DNA from 3 places in the Streptomyces sp. NPDC111744 genome. Region 1 is predicted to be linked to each of the others. Evidence: predicted binding sites of a transcription regulator. Region 1 holds the regulator's gene; each other region holds the start of a gene.
What was found. Region 1 encodes HrcA, which represses chaperone genes, less so after heat shock. Its sites were predicted from a motif close to TTNGCACTCNGNNNNNCNGAGTGCNAA; they were not measured.
Positions count from the first base shown of each region.

Region 2: the regulator HrcA is predicted to act here: its motif matches at 2,082-2,108, upstream of groL (chaperonin GroEL).
Region 3: the regulator HrcA is predicted to act here: its motif matches at 1,960-1,986, upstream of groES (co-chaperone GroES).

Region 1 covers NZ_JBVKCG010000005.1:111,226-117,313, reverse strand. Annotated here, with positions in the region: gene hemW (radical SAM family heme chaperone HemW) at 1-860, shown strand, start outside; gene ACZ7OO_RS13235 (DUF3097 domain-containing protein) at 944-1,750, opposite strand; gene ACZ7OO_RS13230 (MBL fold metallo-hydrolase) at 1,785-2,507, opposite strand; gene hrcA (heat-inducible transcriptional repressor HrcA) at 2,671-3,687, shown strand; gene dnaJ (molecular chaperone DnaJ) at 3,688-4,824, shown strand; gene ACZ7OO_RS13215 (nitronate monooxygenase) at 4,931-6,088, shown strand, end outside.
Region 2 covers NZ_JBVKCG010000008.1:219,572-225,659, forward strand. Annotated here, with positions in the region: gene ACZ7OO_RS20345 (NADH:flavin oxidoreductase) at 1-51, opposite strand, end outside; gene groL (chaperonin GroEL) at 295-1,917, opposite strand; gene ACZ7OO_RS20355 (cold-shock protein) at 2,299-2,505, opposite strand; gene ACZ7OO_RS20360 (ubiquitin-like small modifier protein 1) at 2,995-3,270, opposite strand; gene thrC (threonine synthase) at 3,318-4,616, opposite strand; SAM riboswitch class I at 4,635-4,811, opposite strand; gene ACZ7OO_RS20370 (glucosyl-3-phosphoglycerate synthase) at 4,969-5,913, shown strand; gene ACZ7OO_RS20375 (alpha,alpha-trehalose-phosphate synthase (UDP-forming)) at 6,007-6,088, shown strand, end outside.
Region 3 covers NZ_JBVKCG010000001.1:652,265-658,352, forward strand. Annotated here, with positions in the region: gene groL (chaperonin GroEL) at 1-1,386, opposite strand, end outside; gene groES (co-chaperone GroES) at 1,505-1,813, opposite strand; gene ACZ7OO_RS03060 (polysaccharide deacetylase family protein) at 2,098-2,901, opposite strand; gene ACZ7OO_RS03065 (polysaccharide deacetylase family protein) at 2,898-3,797, opposite strand; gene ACZ7OO_RS03070 (THUMP-like domain-containing protein) at 3,888-5,078, shown strand; gene ACZ7OO_RS03075 (cell wall-binding repeat-containing protein) at 5,056-6,088, opposite strand, start outside.

The DNA.
Region 1 (6,088 bases):
ACGCGGAGGTCACCACGGAGGCGAACCCTGAGTCCGTCGACCCCGCGTATCTGGCGGCCCTGCGCGAGGGCGGCTTCAACCGGGTCTCCTTCGGCATGCAGAGCGCCCGGCAGCATGTGCTGCGCGTCCTGGACCGCACACACACGCCCGGCCGCCCGGAGGCGTGCGTCGCGGAGGCCCGCGCGGCCGGCTTCGAGCACGTCAACCTCGATCTGATCTACGGCACACCGGGCGAGTCCGACGACGACTGGCGGGCCTCGCTGGACGCCGCCGTCGGCGCCGGGCCGGACCATGTGTCGGCGTATGCGCTGATCGTCGAGGAGGGCACGCAGCTGGCCCGCCGGATCCGCCGGGGCGAGGTCCCGATGACCGACGACGACGTCCACGCGGACCGCTATCTGATCGCCGAGGAGATGCTGTCCGCGGCGGGCTTCGACTGGTACGAGGTGTCCAACTGGGCCACCTCGGAGGCCGCCCGTTGTCTCCACAACGAGCTGTACTGGCGGGGCGCCGACTGGTGGGGCGCGGGACCGGGCGCGCACGCGCACGTGGGCGGTGTGCGCTGGTGGAACGTCAAGCATCCGGGGGCGTACGCGGCGGCGCTGGCGGCGGGACGGTCGCCGGGGGCCGGGCGTGAGGTCCTGACGGACGAGGACCGGCGGGTGGAGCGGATCCTGCTGGAGCTGCGGCTGCGCGAGGGGGTGCCCTTGTCGCTGCTGAAGGAGCAGGGGCTGGCGGCCTCGCGGCGGGCGCTGGGGGAGGGCCTGCTGGAGACCGGCGCGTACGGGCAGGGGCGGGCCGTGCTGACACTGCGGGGGCGGTTGCTGGCGGATGCGGTGGTGCGGGACCTGGTGGACTGAGGGCCGGGCACCCCTGGGGCCCGGCACTGCAGGAGGCACCCCTGTGCCTGGCACCGGGGGAGGCACCCCTGCCTGCGGCTCGGCTACGGAGCCGTCACGAAATCGATCAGTTCCTCCACTCGCCCCAGAAGCTCCGGCTCCAGGTCCCTGTAGGACCCCACCCGCGCCAGGATCGCCTGCCACACCGCGCCCGTGTTGTCCGACGGCCAGCCCAGGGCCCGGCACACGCCCGTCTTCCAGTCCTGGCCGTGCGGGACACGCGGCCATGCCTCGATGCCCACGGCGGCGGGCTTCACCGCCTCCCAGATGTCGATGTACGGGTGGCCGACGACCAGGGCGTGTTCGCCGGTGACCGACTGGGCGATGCGCCACTCCTTCGTGCCGGGGAGCAGGTGGTCCACCAGGACGCCGAGGCGGGCGTCCGGGCCCGGTGCGAATTCGGCCACGATCGACGGCAGGTCGTCCACGCCCCCCAGGTACTCCACGACCACGCCCTCGATGCGCAGGTCGTCGCCCCAGACCTTCTCGACCAGCTCCGCGTCATGGCGGCCCTCGACGTAGATGCGGCCCGCGCGGGCCACGCGCGCGCGTGCGCCGGGGACGGCGACCGAGCCGGACGCGGTGCGGGTGGGGCGTACGGGGGCGGCCGACGTGGGGCGTACCAGGGTGACCACCCGGCCCTCCAGGAGAAAGCCCCGCGGCTCCAGTGGGAAGACGCGGTGTTTGCCGAAGCGGTCCTCCAACGTGACCGTGCCCGCCTCGCAGCGGACAACCGCGCCGCAGAAGCCGGTGCCCGGTTCCTCGACCACCAGGCCGGGTTCGGCGGCCACCTCCGGTGCCGGTTTCGGCTTCTTCCACGGCGGGGTCAGGTCGGCGGAGTACTGGCGCATTCGGATGACGATAGGAGAAGCCGGGGCGGCGTGGTCACGACACGCCGAAGCGGGCGGCCAGGGCGTCGCGCTGCCGTCGTACGAAGGCCGCGTCCACCACCGCTCCGTGACCGGGCACGTACAGGGCGTTCTCGCCGCCGAGGGAGAGGAGCCGGTCCAGGGCGGCCGGCCAGCGGGACGGTACGGCGTCGGGGCCGGCCTGGGGGTCGCCGGACTCCTCCACCAGGTCGCCGCAGAACACCACCTCCGGGTCGCCCGGGACGAGGACGGCGAGGTCGTGGGCAGTGTGGCCGGGGCCCACGTTGGCCAGCAGGGCCTGGCGGCCGTCGCCCAGGTCGAGGGTCCACTCGCCGGAGACCGGATGGTGGGGCAGGGGCAGCGCGTCCGCGGCCTCCTCGGCCTCCGGGGCCGCAAGGCCGTTGCGGATCGCGTCCAGTCGGAGTTCCTCGCGGTCGTGGGCGACAAGGGCGTCCGTGCCGACCGCCGCGTAGATCTCCGCGTCCGCGAACGCCGCGGTGCCGAAGACATGATCGAAGTGGGGGTGGGTGAGCGCGAGATGGGTCACACGGCGTCCGGCCAGCTCCTGCGCCTCGACACGCAACCGCGCGCCCTCCGCCAGGCTCGACCCGGCGTCCACCATCAGGACCGGGCCCGCCCCGAGGACCAGCCCGGCCGTGCAGTCCCAGCCCGGCAGCCGGCACCGGCCGACCCCCTCGGCCACCCGCTCCCAGCCCAGCTCTTCCCAAGTCACCGTCATGCCGCGACGCTAGCCGTAGAACGCCATGGGTACTCACCGACCTTGCCCAGTCAGTACCCGACGGCCGTACACTGGGCCGGGGATGCTGGCACTCGGGCTCGCAGAGTGCCAGGCGAAAGACCCGAAAGGCCGCGGGGACGACTTTCTGGAGGTGTGGCGCTGGATGCTGAGTGAACGCAGGCTTCAGGTATTGCGCGCCATCGTCCAGGACTATGTCGGCACCGAGGAGCCGGTGGGGTCGAAGGCGCTGACCGAGCGCCACAACCTCGGGGTCTCCCCGGCGACCGTGCGTAACGACATGGCCGCCCTGGAGGACGAGGGATACATCGCCCAGCCGCACACCAGCGCCGGGCGGATCCCCACCGACAAGGGCTACCGGCTGTTCGTCGACAAGCTGGCCGGGGTCAAGCCGATGAGCGCGCCCGAGCGGCGGGCCATCCAGAACTTCCTCGACGGCGCCGTCGACCTCGACGACGTCGTGGCGCGGACGGTGCGGCTGCTGGCGCAGCTGACGCGGCAGGTCGCGGTCGTGCAGTATCCGTCGCTGACACGGTCCACCGTGCGGCATGTGGAGCTGCTCTCGCTCGCGCCGGCCCGGCTGATGCTGGTGCTGATCACCGACACCGGGCGGGTCGAGCAGCGGATGGTCGACTGTCCGGCGCCCTTCGGTGAGATGTCCCTGGCGGATCTGCGGGCACGGCTCAACAGCCGGGTCGCGGGCCGCCGGTTCTCGGATGTGCCCCGGCTGGTGGAGGACCTGCCGGACGCCTTCGAGGCCGAGGACCGCGGCACGGTCTCGGCGGTGGTCTCCACCCTGCTGGAGACGCTCGTCGAGGAGAACGAGGAGCGGCTGATGATCGGCGGCACCGCCAATCTCACCCGCTTCGGACATGACTTTCCCCTCATGATCCGGCCCGTCCTGGAGGCGCTGGAGGAGCATGTCGTGCTTCTCAAGCTCATGGGCGAGGCGGGGGATTCGGGCATGACCGTACGCATCGGTCACGAGAACGCCTACGAGGGACTCAACTCAACGTCCGTGGTGTCGGTCGGCTACGGTTCGGGCGGCGAGGCAGTCGCCAAACTCGGCGTGGTCGGACCGACCCGCATGGATTACCCGGGAACGATGGGAGCGGTACGAGCGGTGGCACGGTACGTCGGACAGATCCTGGCGGAGTCGTAAGTGGCCACGGACTACTACGCCGTTCTCGGCGTGCGCCGCGACGCGTCGCAGGAAGAGATCAAGAAGGCCTTCCGCCGGCTCGCGCGCGAGCTGCACCCGGACGTCAACCCTGATCCGAAGACCCAAGAGCGGTTCAAGGAGATCAACGCCGCCTACGAGGTGCTCTCGGACCCGCAGAAGAAGCAGGTCTACGACCTCGGCGGCGACCCGCTCTCGCAGAGCGGCGGCGCGGGTGCGGGCGGCTTCGGGGCCGGTGGTTTCGGGAACTTCTCCGACATCATGGACGCGTTCTTCGGTACCGCGTCGCAGCGCGGGCCGAGGTCCAGGACCCGTCGCGGCCAGGACGCCATGATCCGGATCGAGGTCGAGCTCGACGAGGCGGCCTTCGGTACGACCAAGGACATCCAGGTCGACACGGCGATCGTCTGCAACACCTGCAACGGTGAGGGCGCGGCGCCGGGCACCTCCGCCCAGACGTGTGACATGTGCCGCGGCCGTGGTGAGGTGTCGCAGGTCACCCGGTCCTTCCTGGGCCAGGTCATGACCTCCCGTCCCTGCCCGCAGTGCCAGGGCTTCGGTACGGTCGTGCCGACGCCGTGTCCCGAGTGCGCCGGTGACGGGCGGGTGCGGTCGCGGCGCACGCTGACCGTGAAGATCCCGGCCGGCGTCGACAACGGCACCCGGATCCAGCTCGCCGGCGAGGGCGAGGTCGGGCCGGGCGGCGGTCCCGCCGGTGACCTGTACGTCGAGATCCACGAACTGCCGCACTCGACTTTCCAGCGGCGTGGCGACGATCTGCACTGCACGGTGACCATCCCGATGACGGCGGCGTCGCTCGGTACGAAGGTGCCGCTGGAGACGCTGGACGGGATGGAGGAGGTCGACATCCGTCCCGGCACCCAGTCCGGGCAGTCGATCCCGCTGCACGGGCGCGGTATCACGCATCTGCGCGGCGGCGGCCGGGGCGACCTGATCGTCCACGTCGAGGTGACGACCCCGACCAAGCTCGACCCCGAGCAGGAGCGGCTGCTGCGGGAGCTGGCGAAGCTGCGCGGCGAGGAGCGGCCGACGGGGCAGTTCCAGCCGGGTCAGCAGGGTCTGTTCAGCCGGCTGAAGGACGCGTTCAACGGGCGTTGACGGCTCGCCGGGAAGGAGCCCCGCCCCTTCGGCCCGGAAATATCTGGCATGTGCCAAAGGGACGGCCCGATTCGGTCTTGTTCGGAGGACGTGACAACATGCCGTCATGTCCTCCGCACTGACCGATCTCTTCCCACTTCCGATCGTGCAGGCCCCCATGGCGGGCGGGGTCTCCGTGCCGCAACTCGCCGCCGCCGTGTCCGAGGCGGGCGGGCTGGGGTTCCTGGCCGCCGGGTACAAGACCGCCGACGGGATGTACCAGGAGATCAAGCAGCTGCGGTCGCTGACCGGCCGCCCCTTCGGCGTGAACCTCTTCATGCCCCAGCCGGAATACCCCGGTGCAAGCACCGGCTCCACCGGAGCGGCTAACGCCGCGCCCCCTTCTGGCGCGGTGGAGATCTACGCGCATCAGCTGGCCGGTGAGGCCGCCTGGTACGAGACCGAGCTCGGCGACCCGGACAGCGGCCGGGACGACGGGTACGACGCGAAGCTCGCCGTACTCCTCGACAACCCGGTGGCCGTGGTCTCCTTCCACTTTGGTGTGCCGAGCCGCGAGGCACTGGACGCGCTCCGCCGGGCGGGAACCCGCACCCTCGTCACCGCCACCACCGCCGAGGAGGCCCTCGCCGTCGAGCGGGCCGGTGCCGACGCGGTGATCGCGCAGGGCGTGGAGGCCGGGGGACACCAGGGCACCCACCGGGACGTGCCGGAGAACGACGGCTCAGGGATCGGTCTGCTGTCGCTGGTCGCCCAGATACGCGAGACCGTGAGCATCCCGGTCGTCGCCGCGGGCGGCATCATGCGCGGCAGCCAGATCGCCGCCGCGCTCGCCGCGGGGGCGAGCGCCGCCCAGCTGGGCACCGCCTTCCTGGCCACCCCCGAGTCCGGCGCCGCCGACATCCACAAGCAGGCACTGACCGACCCGCTGTTCACCCGGACCGCGCTGACCCGGGCGTTCTCCGGGCGGCCCGCCCGCGGCCTGGTCAACCGCTTCATGCGCGAGCACGGTCCGTACGCGCCCGCCGCCTACCCGGAGGTCCACCACCTCACTTCCCCGCTGCGCAAGGCCGCCGCCAAGGCCGGGGACGCGCAGGGCATGGCCCTGTGGGCCGGGCAGGGCCACCGGATGGCCCGCCCGCTGCCCGCCGGACAGCTGGTGGAGACCCTCGCGGAGGAACTCGCCACCGCGTCGACAGCGTTGTCGACCAGGGCGCAGACCCGGAACCAGACCCGGACCAAGGCCCAGGGTGACACGGGCGACAGG
Region 2 (6,088 bases), on a different contig from region 1:
ACGGGAGAGGATCTCTGCCGCGCGGGAGGCGGAGGTGGTGGTGACGGTCACGTGGGGGGCTCCTCGTGAATAGGTCGTAGACCGGACGGTATGTGCACATGCATTGAGTGCACCCGTAGGTGAACGGTCGAGGCGACCCCCGCATTCCGCGATCCGGCGGCCGAGCCCTGTGATCCGCCGCCCGCCCCCAGCGCGTGCCTTGCTTCCGGACCGGCGAAAAGGCCCGAGGGCGGCACCCCCTGTCGAACAGGGGGTGCCGCCCTCGGTCAGGACGGGCGATCGACCAGGGGCCGATCAGAAGTCCATGTCACCGCCCGGCATGCCGCCCGGAGCGGCCGCGGCGGCCTTCTCCGGCTTGTCGGCGATGACGGCCTCGGTGGTGAGGAACAGCGCGGCGATGGAGGCCGCGTTCTGCAGGGCAGAGCGGGTCACCTTCGCCGGGTCGATGATGCCCTCGGCGATCATGTCGACGTACTCACCGGTCGCGGCGTTCAGACCGTGGCCGACCTGAAGGTTGCGCACCTTCTCGACGACGACGCCGCCCTCGAGACCACCGTTGATGGCGATCTGCTTGAGCGGGGCCTCCAGGGCGAGCTTCACGGCGTTGGCGCCGGTCGCCTCGTCACCCTCGAGCTCCAGCTTCTCGAACACCTGGGAGGCCTGCAGCAGGGCCACGCCACCACCGGCGACGATGCCCTCCTCGACGGCCGCCTTCGCGTTGCGCACGGCGTCCTCGATGCGGTGCTTGCGCTCCTTGAGCTCGACCTCGGTCGCGGCACCGGCCTTGATGACGGCGACGCCGCCGGCGAGCTTCGCCAGGCGCTCCTGGAGCTTCTCGCGGTCGTAGTCCGAGTCGGACTGCTCGATCTCGGCGCGGATCTGGTTGACCCGGCCCTGGACCTGCTCGGTGGAGCCGGCACCGTCGACGATGGTCGTCTCGTCCTTGGTGATGACCACCTTGCGGGCGCGGCCCAGCAGGTCGAGGGTCGTGTTCTCCAGCTTGAGACCGACCTCCTCGGAGATGACCTCGCCACCGGTGAGGATGGCGATGTCGTTCAGCATCGCCTTGCGGCGGTCGCCGAAGCCCGGGGCCTTGACCGCGACGGACTTGAAGGTGCCGCGGATCTTGTTGACGACCAGGGTCGACAGGGCCTCGCCCTCGACGTCCTCGGCGATGATCAGCAGCGGCTTGCCCGACTGCATGACCTTCTCCAGGAGCGGGAGCAGGTCCTTGACCGAGGAGATCTTGGAGTTGGCGATCAGGATGTACGGGTCGTCGAGGACGGCCTCCATACGCTCCATGTCGGTGGCGAAGTACGCCGAGATGTAGCCCTTGTCGAAGCGCATACCCTCGGTGAGCTCCAGCTCCAGACCGAAGGTCTGGGACTCCTCGACGGTGATGACGCCTTCCTTGCCGACCTTGTCCATGGCCTCGGCGATGAGCTCGCCGATCTGGGTGTCGGCGGCGGAGATGGAGGCCGTGGAGGCGATCTGCTCCTTGGTCTCGACGTCCTTCGCCTGCTCGAGCAGGGCACCGGAGACGGCCTCGACGGCCTTCTCGATACCGCGCTTCAGGGCCATCGGGTTGGCGCCGGCGGCGACGTTGCGCAGGCCTTCCTTGACCAGGGCCTGGGCGAGGACGGTCGCGGTGGTCGTACCGTCACCGGCGACGTCGTCCGTCTTCTTGGCGACTTCCTTGACCAGCTCGGCGCCGATCTTCTCGTACGGGTCCTCCAGCTCGATCTCCTTGGCGATGGACACACCATCGTTGGTGATCGTGGGGGCGCCCCACTTCTTCTCAAGGACGACGTTGCGGCCCTTGGGGCCGAGGGTGACCTTGACGGCGTCGGCGAGCTGGTTCATACCGCGCTCAAGGCCGCGCCGCGCCTCCTCGTCGAACGCGATGATCTTGGCCATGTGAAGTGGTCCCTCCAGGACTGGGGGTGAGTCTTCTTGGACCGCGCCCGCGCCCGCGACGGACGGCTCGCCGACCCGTGGGTTCCTTGCCCCACCCGGCCTGCGGGCCTCACCGACCCGGTCCATCTTTGTCACTCTCACCTTCAGAGTGCTAACGCCAATGATTAGCACTCGCCCATGCCGAGTGCAAGCGCCTCCCGAGACCGGGCCGCGCCCCGGCCCCTCACGGGCCGCGCCCGCGGGTGCGTCCGCGCGTGCGTCCGCAGGGGTGCGTCGTACGCTCGCCCCGGGCATGCCAAAGGGCTCGTAACCCATGACTCCCCATGGGATACGAGCCCTCCGGCAAAGAAAGAAGAACGACGCTGTCAGTCGGCGCGTGCTTCAGCTGGTCGCGAGCCGGACCATGTCCGCCTGCGGCCCCTTCTGGCCCTGCGAGATCTCGAAATCGACCCGCTGACCTTCCTCCAGGGTGCGGTAGCCGTCCATCTGAATCGCGCTGTAGTGGACGAAAACATCCGCACCACCGTCGACCGCGATGAAGCCGTACCCCTTCTCCGCGTTGAACCACTTGACGGTGCCCTGAGCCATGCCTAACTCCCCTATTACTGGCCCTTGCACAGATCCACACTTCGCGGATCCGGGTCAGACCTCACCCCCCACAGGTTGGGGGCGTGCGCCGGAACGCGTCGACCGCGGCTGAATGTATCTGTCCAACTGCCGTCTGCAACAGGTCAATCGGACGAGAATTCTGGACGGGAAGGGTCCGGAATGTAGCAAGAATTCGGCCGAATTCAGGGCAAGTCGGGCCCCATAAAAGCCGCAAAAGCCGCATATAACCCGCACACTTTGACTACTTCTGCGGGGTCAGCGGTATCGAATACGGGGCCCCCGACCCGGAGATCAGGACCGCGTTCCCCAACTGTACCGCGCTCAACCACACAGAATTGCCCCCTCCGCTTCACTCACGGAGGGGGCAATCGGATGAACAGTCGGTGATGGGTATTACCGAAGGTAATGTTCGGTCATACGGCCATCACGTCAGCCAGGTCAGCGGGGCCGCCGTGGCGGTCGCCGGGGTCAGCCGCCGGCGACGGCCGGGATGATGGAGACGCCGGCGCCGTCCGGAGTGGCCGTCTCCAGGCCCTGCTCGAACCGCACATCGTCGTCATTGACGTACACATTCACGAACCGGCGCAGCTTGCCCTGGTCGTCGAGAACGCGGGCGGCAATCCCGGTGTGGTTCTTCTCCAGGTCCGAGATGACCTCGCCGAGGGTGGCCCCTTCGGCACTGACCTCGGCCTGACCACCGGTGTAGGTGCGCAGGATGGTGGGAATGCGAACAGTGATACTCACGTGGAAACCTCCGATCGGGGGCAACGCCCTGGTTTTCTACGGCTGACTCAGGCGAGCCCGGCCTCACGGAAAGACTCGAGATTCGGGCGGATAGTCGCCGTGAGCCCGGTCCCCGCCACCGCGTCCAGCGTCTTCAGTCCATCACCCGTGTTGAGTACAACGACCGACTTCGCCGGGTCGATCAGCCCGTTCTCGATGAGCTTCTTGGTGACTCCGACCGTGACCCCGCCGGCGGTCTCGGCGAAGATGCCCTCGGTCCGCGCGAGCAGCTTGATCGCGTCGACGACCTGCTCGTCGGTGACGTCCTCCACCGCACCGCCGGTACGGCGCGCGATGTCGAGGACGTACGGCCCGTCGGCCGGGTTGCCGATGGCCAGCGACTTGGCGATGGTGTTCGGCTTCTGCGGCCGCACGACGTCATGGCCCGCCTTGTAGGCCACCGACACCGGCGAGCACCCCTCGGCCTGCGCACCGAAGATCTTGTACGGCTTGTCCTCGACGAGCCCGAGCTTGATCAGCTCCTGCAGACCCTTGTCGATCTTCGTGAGCTGCGAGCCGGAGGCGATCGGTACGACCAGCTGGTCCGGGATCCGCCAGCCGAGCTGCTCGCAGATCTCGTACGCCAGGGTCTTGGAGCCCTCCGCGTAGTACGGCCGCAGGTTGACGTTGACGAAGCCCCAGCCCTCGCCTGCCGAGTCGCCGATCAGCTCGGAGCAGAAACGGTTCACGTCGTCGTAGTTGCCCTCGATGCCGACGAGCTCGCCGCCGTAGATCGCGGCCATGACGATCTTGCCCTGCTCCAGGTCGTGCGGGATGAACACGCAGGAGCGGAAGCCGGCCCGGGCGGCGGCGGCACCGACCGCGCCGGCGAGGTTGCCGGTGGAGGAGCAGGAGAGCGTGGTGTAGCCGAAGGCGCGCGCGGCCTCGACGGCCTGGGCGACGACACGGTCCTTGAAGGAGTGCGTCGGGTTGCCGGAGTCGTCCTTGACGTACAGGCCGCCGGTGACGCCCAGTTCCCTGGCCAGGTTGTCGGCCTGGACGAGCTTGGTCCAGCCCGGGTTGATGTTCGGCTTGGTCGCCACGTCCGCGGGGACGGGCAGCAGCGGGGCGTAACGCCAGATGTTCGCGGGACCCGCCTCGATCCGCTTCCGCAGCTCCTCGGTGTCGTAGGCCGAGAAGTCGTACGCGATCTCGAGCGGGCCGAAACACTCCTCGCAGGCGAACACCGGGCCGAGCGGCACGCGGTGACCGCACTCGCGGCAGCTCAGGGCGGCGGCGGGCCCGAGGTCGACGGTCGTGGAGCCGGTGGTTGAACCGGTGGTGGTCGCAGCAGTCTGCACAGCCATGTGAGGCGAGGCCCTTTCTCCTCATCTTCCTCACGACGCATCTCGCCGTGAGACGGATTTGGCACCTTCCCTAGCCGGGAGCCTCGCGAGTGATCGACAGTGATCAGGGATCAGCCGTCAGCGATCCACGAGTAACCGACTGGAGGGTTGCCGGGGCTTCATCGGGCCGTATCCCTCTGCCCCTCTGGATGAGCGGTATGCGGTTGTCAACGGCCAATGACCCCACGACATGCGATGGTCATCGGCGTTGTTCAAGACTGTAACCGAAGGCCAGGACAGTTGAGATAGTCGTCCGAACCGCGAGATGGATCACACCTCGCAGTGTGATCGTGACAGTGAGGAGCCGCTGACTGTGCTGGAAGAAGTCGAGCGCTGGCTGGCCACCCGCTCCTGGTCCCTGAACGAACGCCCACTGCACCGGATACTCGCCGCCAAGCAGCGCACCGGTCAGTCCGTCTCCGTCGTGCTGCCCGCGCTCAACGAGGAGGAGACGGTCGGCGACATCGTCGCGATCATCCGTCATGACCTGATGCGGCAGGCGCCGCTCGTCGACGAGATCGTGGTCGTCGACTCCGGTTCCACCGACCGTACGGCGGCGGTGGCCGCGGCGGCCGGCGCCCGGGTCGTCCACCGCGACACGATCCTGCCGCGCATCCCCGCCGTCCCCGGCAAGGGCGAGGTCCTCTGGCGCTCCCTCCTGGTCACCACCGGGGACATCGTCTGCTTCGTCGACGCGGACCTGAGGGAGTTCTCCTCCGACTTCGTCTCCGGGATCGTCGGCCCGCTGCTGACCGATCCCGAGGTGGACCTGGTCAAGGCGATGTACGACCGCCCGCTCGCGGGCGCGGCCGGACAGGGCGGCCGGGTCACCGAACTGATGGCCCGCCCGCTGCTGAACATGCACTGGCCGCAGCTGGCCGGGTTCGTACAGCCCCTCGGCGGCGAGTACGCGGCCCGCCGCTCACTGCTCGAACAGCTCCCCTTCCCGGTCGGCTACGGCGTGGAACTGGGCATGCTGGTCGACGCCCTGCACCTGGTGGGCCTCGACGCCCTCGCCCAGGTCGACGTGGGGGTGCGCAAACACCGCCACCAGGACGGCCAGGCCCTCGGCCGGATGTCCGCCGCGATCTACCGCACCGCGCAGCTGCGGCTTGCCCGCGGGCATCTGATCCGCCCCGCCCTGACCCAGTTCGAACGGGGCGAGGACGGCTTCGAGCCGCGCACGTACTCCGTGGACACGGAGGAACGGCCACCGATGGCGGAGATCGCCGAGTACGCCGAGCGCCGGGTGGCGTGAGCGTGGCGTGACTTGGCCGTACGGCTGTATACGGTGGCGTGTCTGACGTAGCCGTACGTTTGAGCGTTTACGGGCCGGGCTAGGTTGAGGCGTATGGCTTCCACCGGCAGTGCTGAGGTGCTGGTCGCGTCGAACCGCGGCCCGGTTTCGTACGAGATGCGCGAAGGCGGTGCGC
Region 3 (6,088 bases), on a different contig from region 1:
GCCCTCCAGGCCGGCGTTCTCGGCGATCCAGCGCAGCGGCTCGACGACCGCGCGGCGGACCACGGCGACACCGGTGGCCTCGTCGCCGGTCTTGCCCAGGCCGCCCTCCAGCACCTTGGCGGCGTGGACGAGCGCGGAACCACCACCGGAGACGATGCCCTCCTCGACCGCGGCGCGGGTCGCGGAGATGGCGTCCTCCAGACGGTGCTTCTTCTCCTTCAGCTCCACCTCGGTGGCGGCGCCGACCTTGATCACGCACACGCCGCCGGCCAGCTTCGCGAGGCGCTCCTGGAGCTTCTCGCGGTCCCAGTCGGAGTCGGTGTTCTCGATCTCGGCCTTGATCTGGGCGATGCGGCCTGCGACAGCGGCGGAGTCTCCGGCACCGTCGACGACCGTGGTGTCGTCCTTGGTGACCGTGACACGGCGGGCGGAGCCCAGCACGTCCAGGCCGACCTGGTCGAGCTTGAGGCCGACCTCCTCGGAGATGACCGTGGCGCCGGTGAGGATCGCCAGGTCCTCCAGCATCGCCTTGCGGCGGTCGCCGAAGCCGGGGGCCTTGACCGCGACCGCGTTGAAGGTGCCGCGGATCTTGTTGACGACGAGGGTGGAGAGCGCCTCGCCCTCGACGTCCTCGGCGATGATCAGCAGCGGGCGGGAGGCGTTGCTCTGGATGATCTTCTCGAGCAGCGGGAGCAGGTCCGCGATGGAGGAGATCTTGCCCTGGTTGATGAGGATGTAGGGGTCCTCCAGGACGGCCTCCATGCGCTCCTGGTCCGTCACGAAGTACGGCGACAGGTAACCCTTGTCGAAGGCCATGCCCTCGGTGAAGTCCAGCTCCAGACCGAAGGTGTTGGACTCCTCGACGGTGATGACGCCGTCCTTGCCGACCTTGTCCATCGCCTCGGCGATGAGCTCGCCGACCTGCTGGTCCTGGGCGGACAGCGCGGCGACGGCGGCGATGTCGGACTTCTCGTCGATCGGGCGGGCCGTCGCGAGCAGGTCCTCGGAGATGGCGGCGACGGCGGCGTCGATGCCCTTCTTCAGGGCGGCCGGGGAGGCACCCGCGGCGACGTTCTTGAGGCCCTCGCGGACGAGCGCCTGGGCCAGCACGGTGGCGGTGGTCGTACCGTCACCCGCGATGTCGTTGGTCTTGGTCGCCACCTCCTTCACCAGCTGGGCGCCGAGGTTCTCGAACGGGTCCTCGATCTCGACCTCGCGGGCGATCGTGACACCGTCGTTGGTGATGGTGGGGGCGCCGAACTTCTTGTCGATGACGACGTTGCGGCCCTTGGGGCCGATCGTCACCTTGACGGTGTCGGCAAGCTTGTTGACGCCGCGCTCAAGGGCGCGACGGGCGTCCTCGTCGAACTTCAGGATCTTCGCCATGGGAGCGGTTCAGCCCTCTCGGAAAACGTGGGTGAAACGAACCGCGCCCCCGACGCCCGGCTTCATAAGGTCGCGGGTGCCAGGGGCGCAGCTCAAAGCAGGATGTGCTTGGGGTGAACTACTTCTCGATGATCGCGAGCACGTCGCGAGCCGAGAGGACGAGGTACTCGTCGCCGTTGTACTTCACCTCGGTGCCGCCGTACTTGCTGTAGAGCACGACGTCGCCGACCTTGACGTCGAGCGGCAGGCGCTCGCCGTTCTCGAAACGGCCCGGACCCACGGCGAGGACGGCGCCCTCCTGGGGCTTCTCCTTCGCGGTGTCCGGGATGACCAGGCCAGAGGCGGTGGTCTGCTCGGCGTCGAGCGGCTGGACCACGATGCGGTCCTCAAGCGGCTTGATGGCAACCTTGGAGCTGGTGGTCGTCACGATCCGACCTCCCCCTTCGGAGATCTCACGGGGTTAACTGTCTGAGGTGGCGACCAGGTGGATCCGTCGTCGCGGGTGCCGGACCTGCCTGTCGCGTTGTTGGCACTCTCCTGTGGTGAGTGCCAGACCCGAGACTATGACCGCGATTAGCACTCGGTCAAGCGGAGTGCCAATTGCCTACGGCGCGGCGCGGAAATTAGGTGCCCTGAGCCGCGGTGACCACCCTTCGGGACTGCCGCACATGAAGGGCCGACGCGCCGGTTCCGGGTCCCGTCCGCCCTCGGCTACAGGTAGTCCTCCAGCCGCCCCACCGTCAGGCCGTTCTCCTGGACCCGGCGGAGCAGACGGGTCGTGCGTTCGCGCAGGGGCAGGCCCGTGGCCTCGTCCAGGCCGACCAGGACGATGTCGCCGGGGCGCAGCCGCTTCTCACCGTGGCGGTACGCGATGCCGTCGGCCGTCATCGCCGCCCGCCACAGGACCACCGCCGTCACTCCGCAGTCGGCCGCCGCGCGGAGGGTGGTGGTGTCGTACCTGCCGTAGGGCGGGCTGAAGAGGCGGGGGCGGACGCCGAAGCGGGACTTCAGTTTGTCCTGCTGGCCGCAGATCTCGGTGCGCTGGCCGACGTACGGCAGGCCGGACATGGCCCGGTGGTCGAGGGTGTGGTTCTGGACGCTCGCGCCGACCTCCTGGAGGCGGGCGAAGTGGCCGTAGCCGGGGCCGACGACGCTGTCCGTGAGGAACATGGTCACCGGGAGCCGCAGTTCCCGGACCATGTCCACGAACCGGGGATCCTTCTCGGCGCCGTCGTCGTAGGTGAGGAAGACGACCTTGTCGGCGGTGGGGATGTGGTCGACGACCGGGGGGAGGGTCGCACGGAGGGAGAGCGGGTGGGATGGCGGGTGCGGCGCCGGGAGCAGGGGCGCGTTCAGGCCCCAGTGGCGGTACGGCTGTTCGGCGGCCGGGCCGTGCGGTCGTACCCGGTCGGCCGCCTTCTCGCCCAGTCGTTCGATCGGGTCGACGGACTGGGCGCAGCCCGACAGGAGGAGGGCAGCGGCCAGCAGCGCGGCCGTCGCCCTCGGCCGGCTCACAGGTAGTCCTCCAGGCGCGCCACCGCATAGCCCTCGCGCGTGACCTTGTTCAGAAAGCGCCGCATGTCGTCGATCATCGTGCCGTCCCAGTCGTCCCGGCCGCGGAAGTGCGTGAGCACGATGTCACCGGGGTGCAGGCCGCGGTCCCACTCGCGGTACTCCCAGTGGTCGACGAACACCTCCTCGTCCCAGATCGGCGCGTACTTGATGCCACATGCCTTGGCTGCGCGCAGGGTGTCGCCGTTGTAGTTGCCGTAGGGCGGCCGGAAGACCGTCGGCGCCTTGCCGAACTGCTTCTTCATGATCGCCTGCATGCCGCAGATCTCGTCCTTCTGCTCGTCGTAGGACAGGCCCGGCAGATAGGGGTGGGTCAGGGTGTGGTTGTTGAGGGTGTGGCCCTCGGACTGCATCGTGCGGAAGAAGCCGTAGTCGTCCTTGATCAGGTAGTTGCTGAGGAACGCGGTGTAGGGGATCCGCAGGTCGCTCATCATCCGGAGGAACCGGGGGTCCTTGTTCCAGCCGTCGTCGATGGTGAGGAAGACGACCCGTTGCCTGGTCGGGATCGTGGTGAAGACCGGGGGGAGGTCGTCCTCCTCCTGCCCGTCCACCTCGAAGCCGTCGCGCGCGGTGATCCTCGGCTTCACCTTCGGCGGGGCCGGGGGCCGCAGCGGGACCGCGTCCAGGCCCCAGCGCCTGGCGGCGGCGACCAGGGCCGCGTGGGAGCCGGGGGCGGGGGCCGCCGCCCGGTGCGGCTGCTGGCCGGCGGCGGGAGGGGCGGTGGAGCCGGGGTCCGGCCCCGCGCAGCCGGACATCAGGGCGGCCACGGCCAGCAGGCCCGTCACGCCCACCACGCCCACCTTCAACCCTTTTTTGTCATTTTGTACGACTACTCGCATGGCGTCGGATCCTTCCAGGCCCGGCCCCGGAACCGGCGCCGACACCGCCGCCGGAGGCGAACCATCCACCGACTGGCCGACAATGACCCGGTGAACGACCTCCTCGCCCCCCTCCTCAGCCCCGAAGGCCGCGCCCTCCTCGCCGAGGTGCGCGGTACCGCGCCCGCCGACGAACTCGCCGTGGCCACCCGGCTGCGCCGCGAGCACCCCGCCGAGCTGGTGTCGGCGGCGCTCGCCCAGGCCCGGCTGCGGCAGCGGGCGGCGGCGAAGTTCGGGGACGCGGACGCGGACCGCATGTTCTTCACGCCGAACGGGGTCGAGCAGTCGACGCGGGCGAGCGTCGCCTCGTACCGGGCTCAGCGGCTGAAGGCGCTCGGGGTGACCTCGGTCGCCGACCTGTGCTGCGGGATCGGGGGCGACGCGATCGCCCTCGCACGGGCGGGGATCCGGGTGCTGGCCGTGGACCGGGACCCGGTGACGGCGGCCGCGGCGCGGGCGAACGCCGACGCGCTGGGGCTCTCCGGCCTGATCGAGGTACGGGAGGCGGACGTGACGGAGGTGGACACGGACGGCTACGACGCCGTGTTCGTCGACCCGGCCCGGCGCGGCGGCCGCGGCCGCATCTTCGACCCGGAGGCCTACTCACCGCCCCTGTCCTGGGCGATCGAGGCGGCCCGCGGGGCCGCGCACACCGCCGCGCTGAAGATCGCCCCCGGTGTCCCGCACGAGGCGGTCCCGGCGGACGCCGAGGCGGAGTGGATCTCGGACGCGGGCGATGTGAAGGAGGCGGTGCTGTGGTTCGGGACGGCGCCGGGGACGATCCGCGCCACCCTCCTGCCCGGCCCGCGCACCCTGCTCAGCAGGGGCCTGCCCGACCCTCAGGTCCGTCCGGTGGGGCGGTACCTGTACGAGCCCGACGGCGCCGTCATCCGCGCCCATCTGGTGGCCGAGGTCGCCGAGGAACTGGACGGCGGGCTGGTCGACCCGACGATCGCGTACATCACGGCCGACACACTGCGCGCCACCCCCTACGCGACGCCGTACGAGATCACCGACCGACTCCCCTTCAACGTGAAGAAGCTGAAGGCGCTGCTGCGGGAGCGCGGGGTCGGCACGCTCACCGTGAAGAAGCGCGGGTCGGCGGTGGAGCCGGAGGAGTTGCGCAGGAAGGTCAAGCCGCAGGGGCCGAACGCTGCGACCGTTTTCCTGACCCGGGTGGCGGGGGCGCCGACCATGCTCGTCGGCGCCCCCGCACCGGCTACTGGTGCTGAGCCGTCCTGAGCGAGCCGAGGTTCGGCCCGACGGCCGGACGGCCGGACTTGGTGGCGGCCGAGACGGGGTCACCGCCGTCCGTGCGCAGCGCGAACGTGCGCGCGGTGGAGGCGACGCCGTTGTAGTACGGCCGGTACACGAAGTCGTTCCCGCTCGCGCTGATCGACGAACCGGCCGTGTTCAGCGCGCCCATCGTGACCGAGCCGGTGTCGCCGAAGGCGATCGCGGACTGGGTGCCGGCGGACTCGCGCAGCAGATAGCTCTTGACCTCGTCGGACAGGGCGGGCCTGGAGGTCCACAGCACGGGGCCGTAGATGTTCATCGCCGAGCCCGCGGAGACCCCGTCCCGCCAGGAGCCGGCGTAGGCGAGGGCGACCTGGCCCGGGGCGGTCCACCAGAACTTGGCGACGGCCACCGACAGCGCCACGTTGTTGGCCCCGGTGATCGGGTAGTAGTAGTACGTCGACGGCCACTTGGAGAACGACGAATGGGTCAGCGCGTACTTCGCGTCCGACCCGACCGTGATGACCATGGTCTTCGCCGGGTTGAGGCTGTTGAGGTACGACTTCACCGACGACGTCAGCGACTTGCCGTTGGTCAGGACCACGCTGCCGGTGCTGCTGGTGCCCTCGGCGCCGGCCGCGGCGGCCGCCGGGAGCGCCGCCTGGTAGTCGGTGCCGCTGGCCAGGAAGACGTACGTCGGGCTGGTCGTGACCGTCTGCGCGGCCTTGACCGAGGTGTCGTAGCGGTCGGTGCCGGAGACCCGCTTGGGGACGTACCCGAGGGACTTCAGCTGCGTGGAGACGTTGGTGGTGAGGACCGAGGTCCCCCCGACCATCCAGACGTTCCCGCCCTTCTTCAGGGTGCGCTTCAGCTCGTTCCGCACCGCAGTCGACAGCCCGGTCTTCACGGTCGTCAGCACCGGGCCCTGCCGCTTGCCGGCGAGGGCGGTGGCGATCGGCGCGTCGGCCGAGTCGTCCTGGTTGAGCAGCACGGCGGACTTGGCGTCCAGCAGGCCC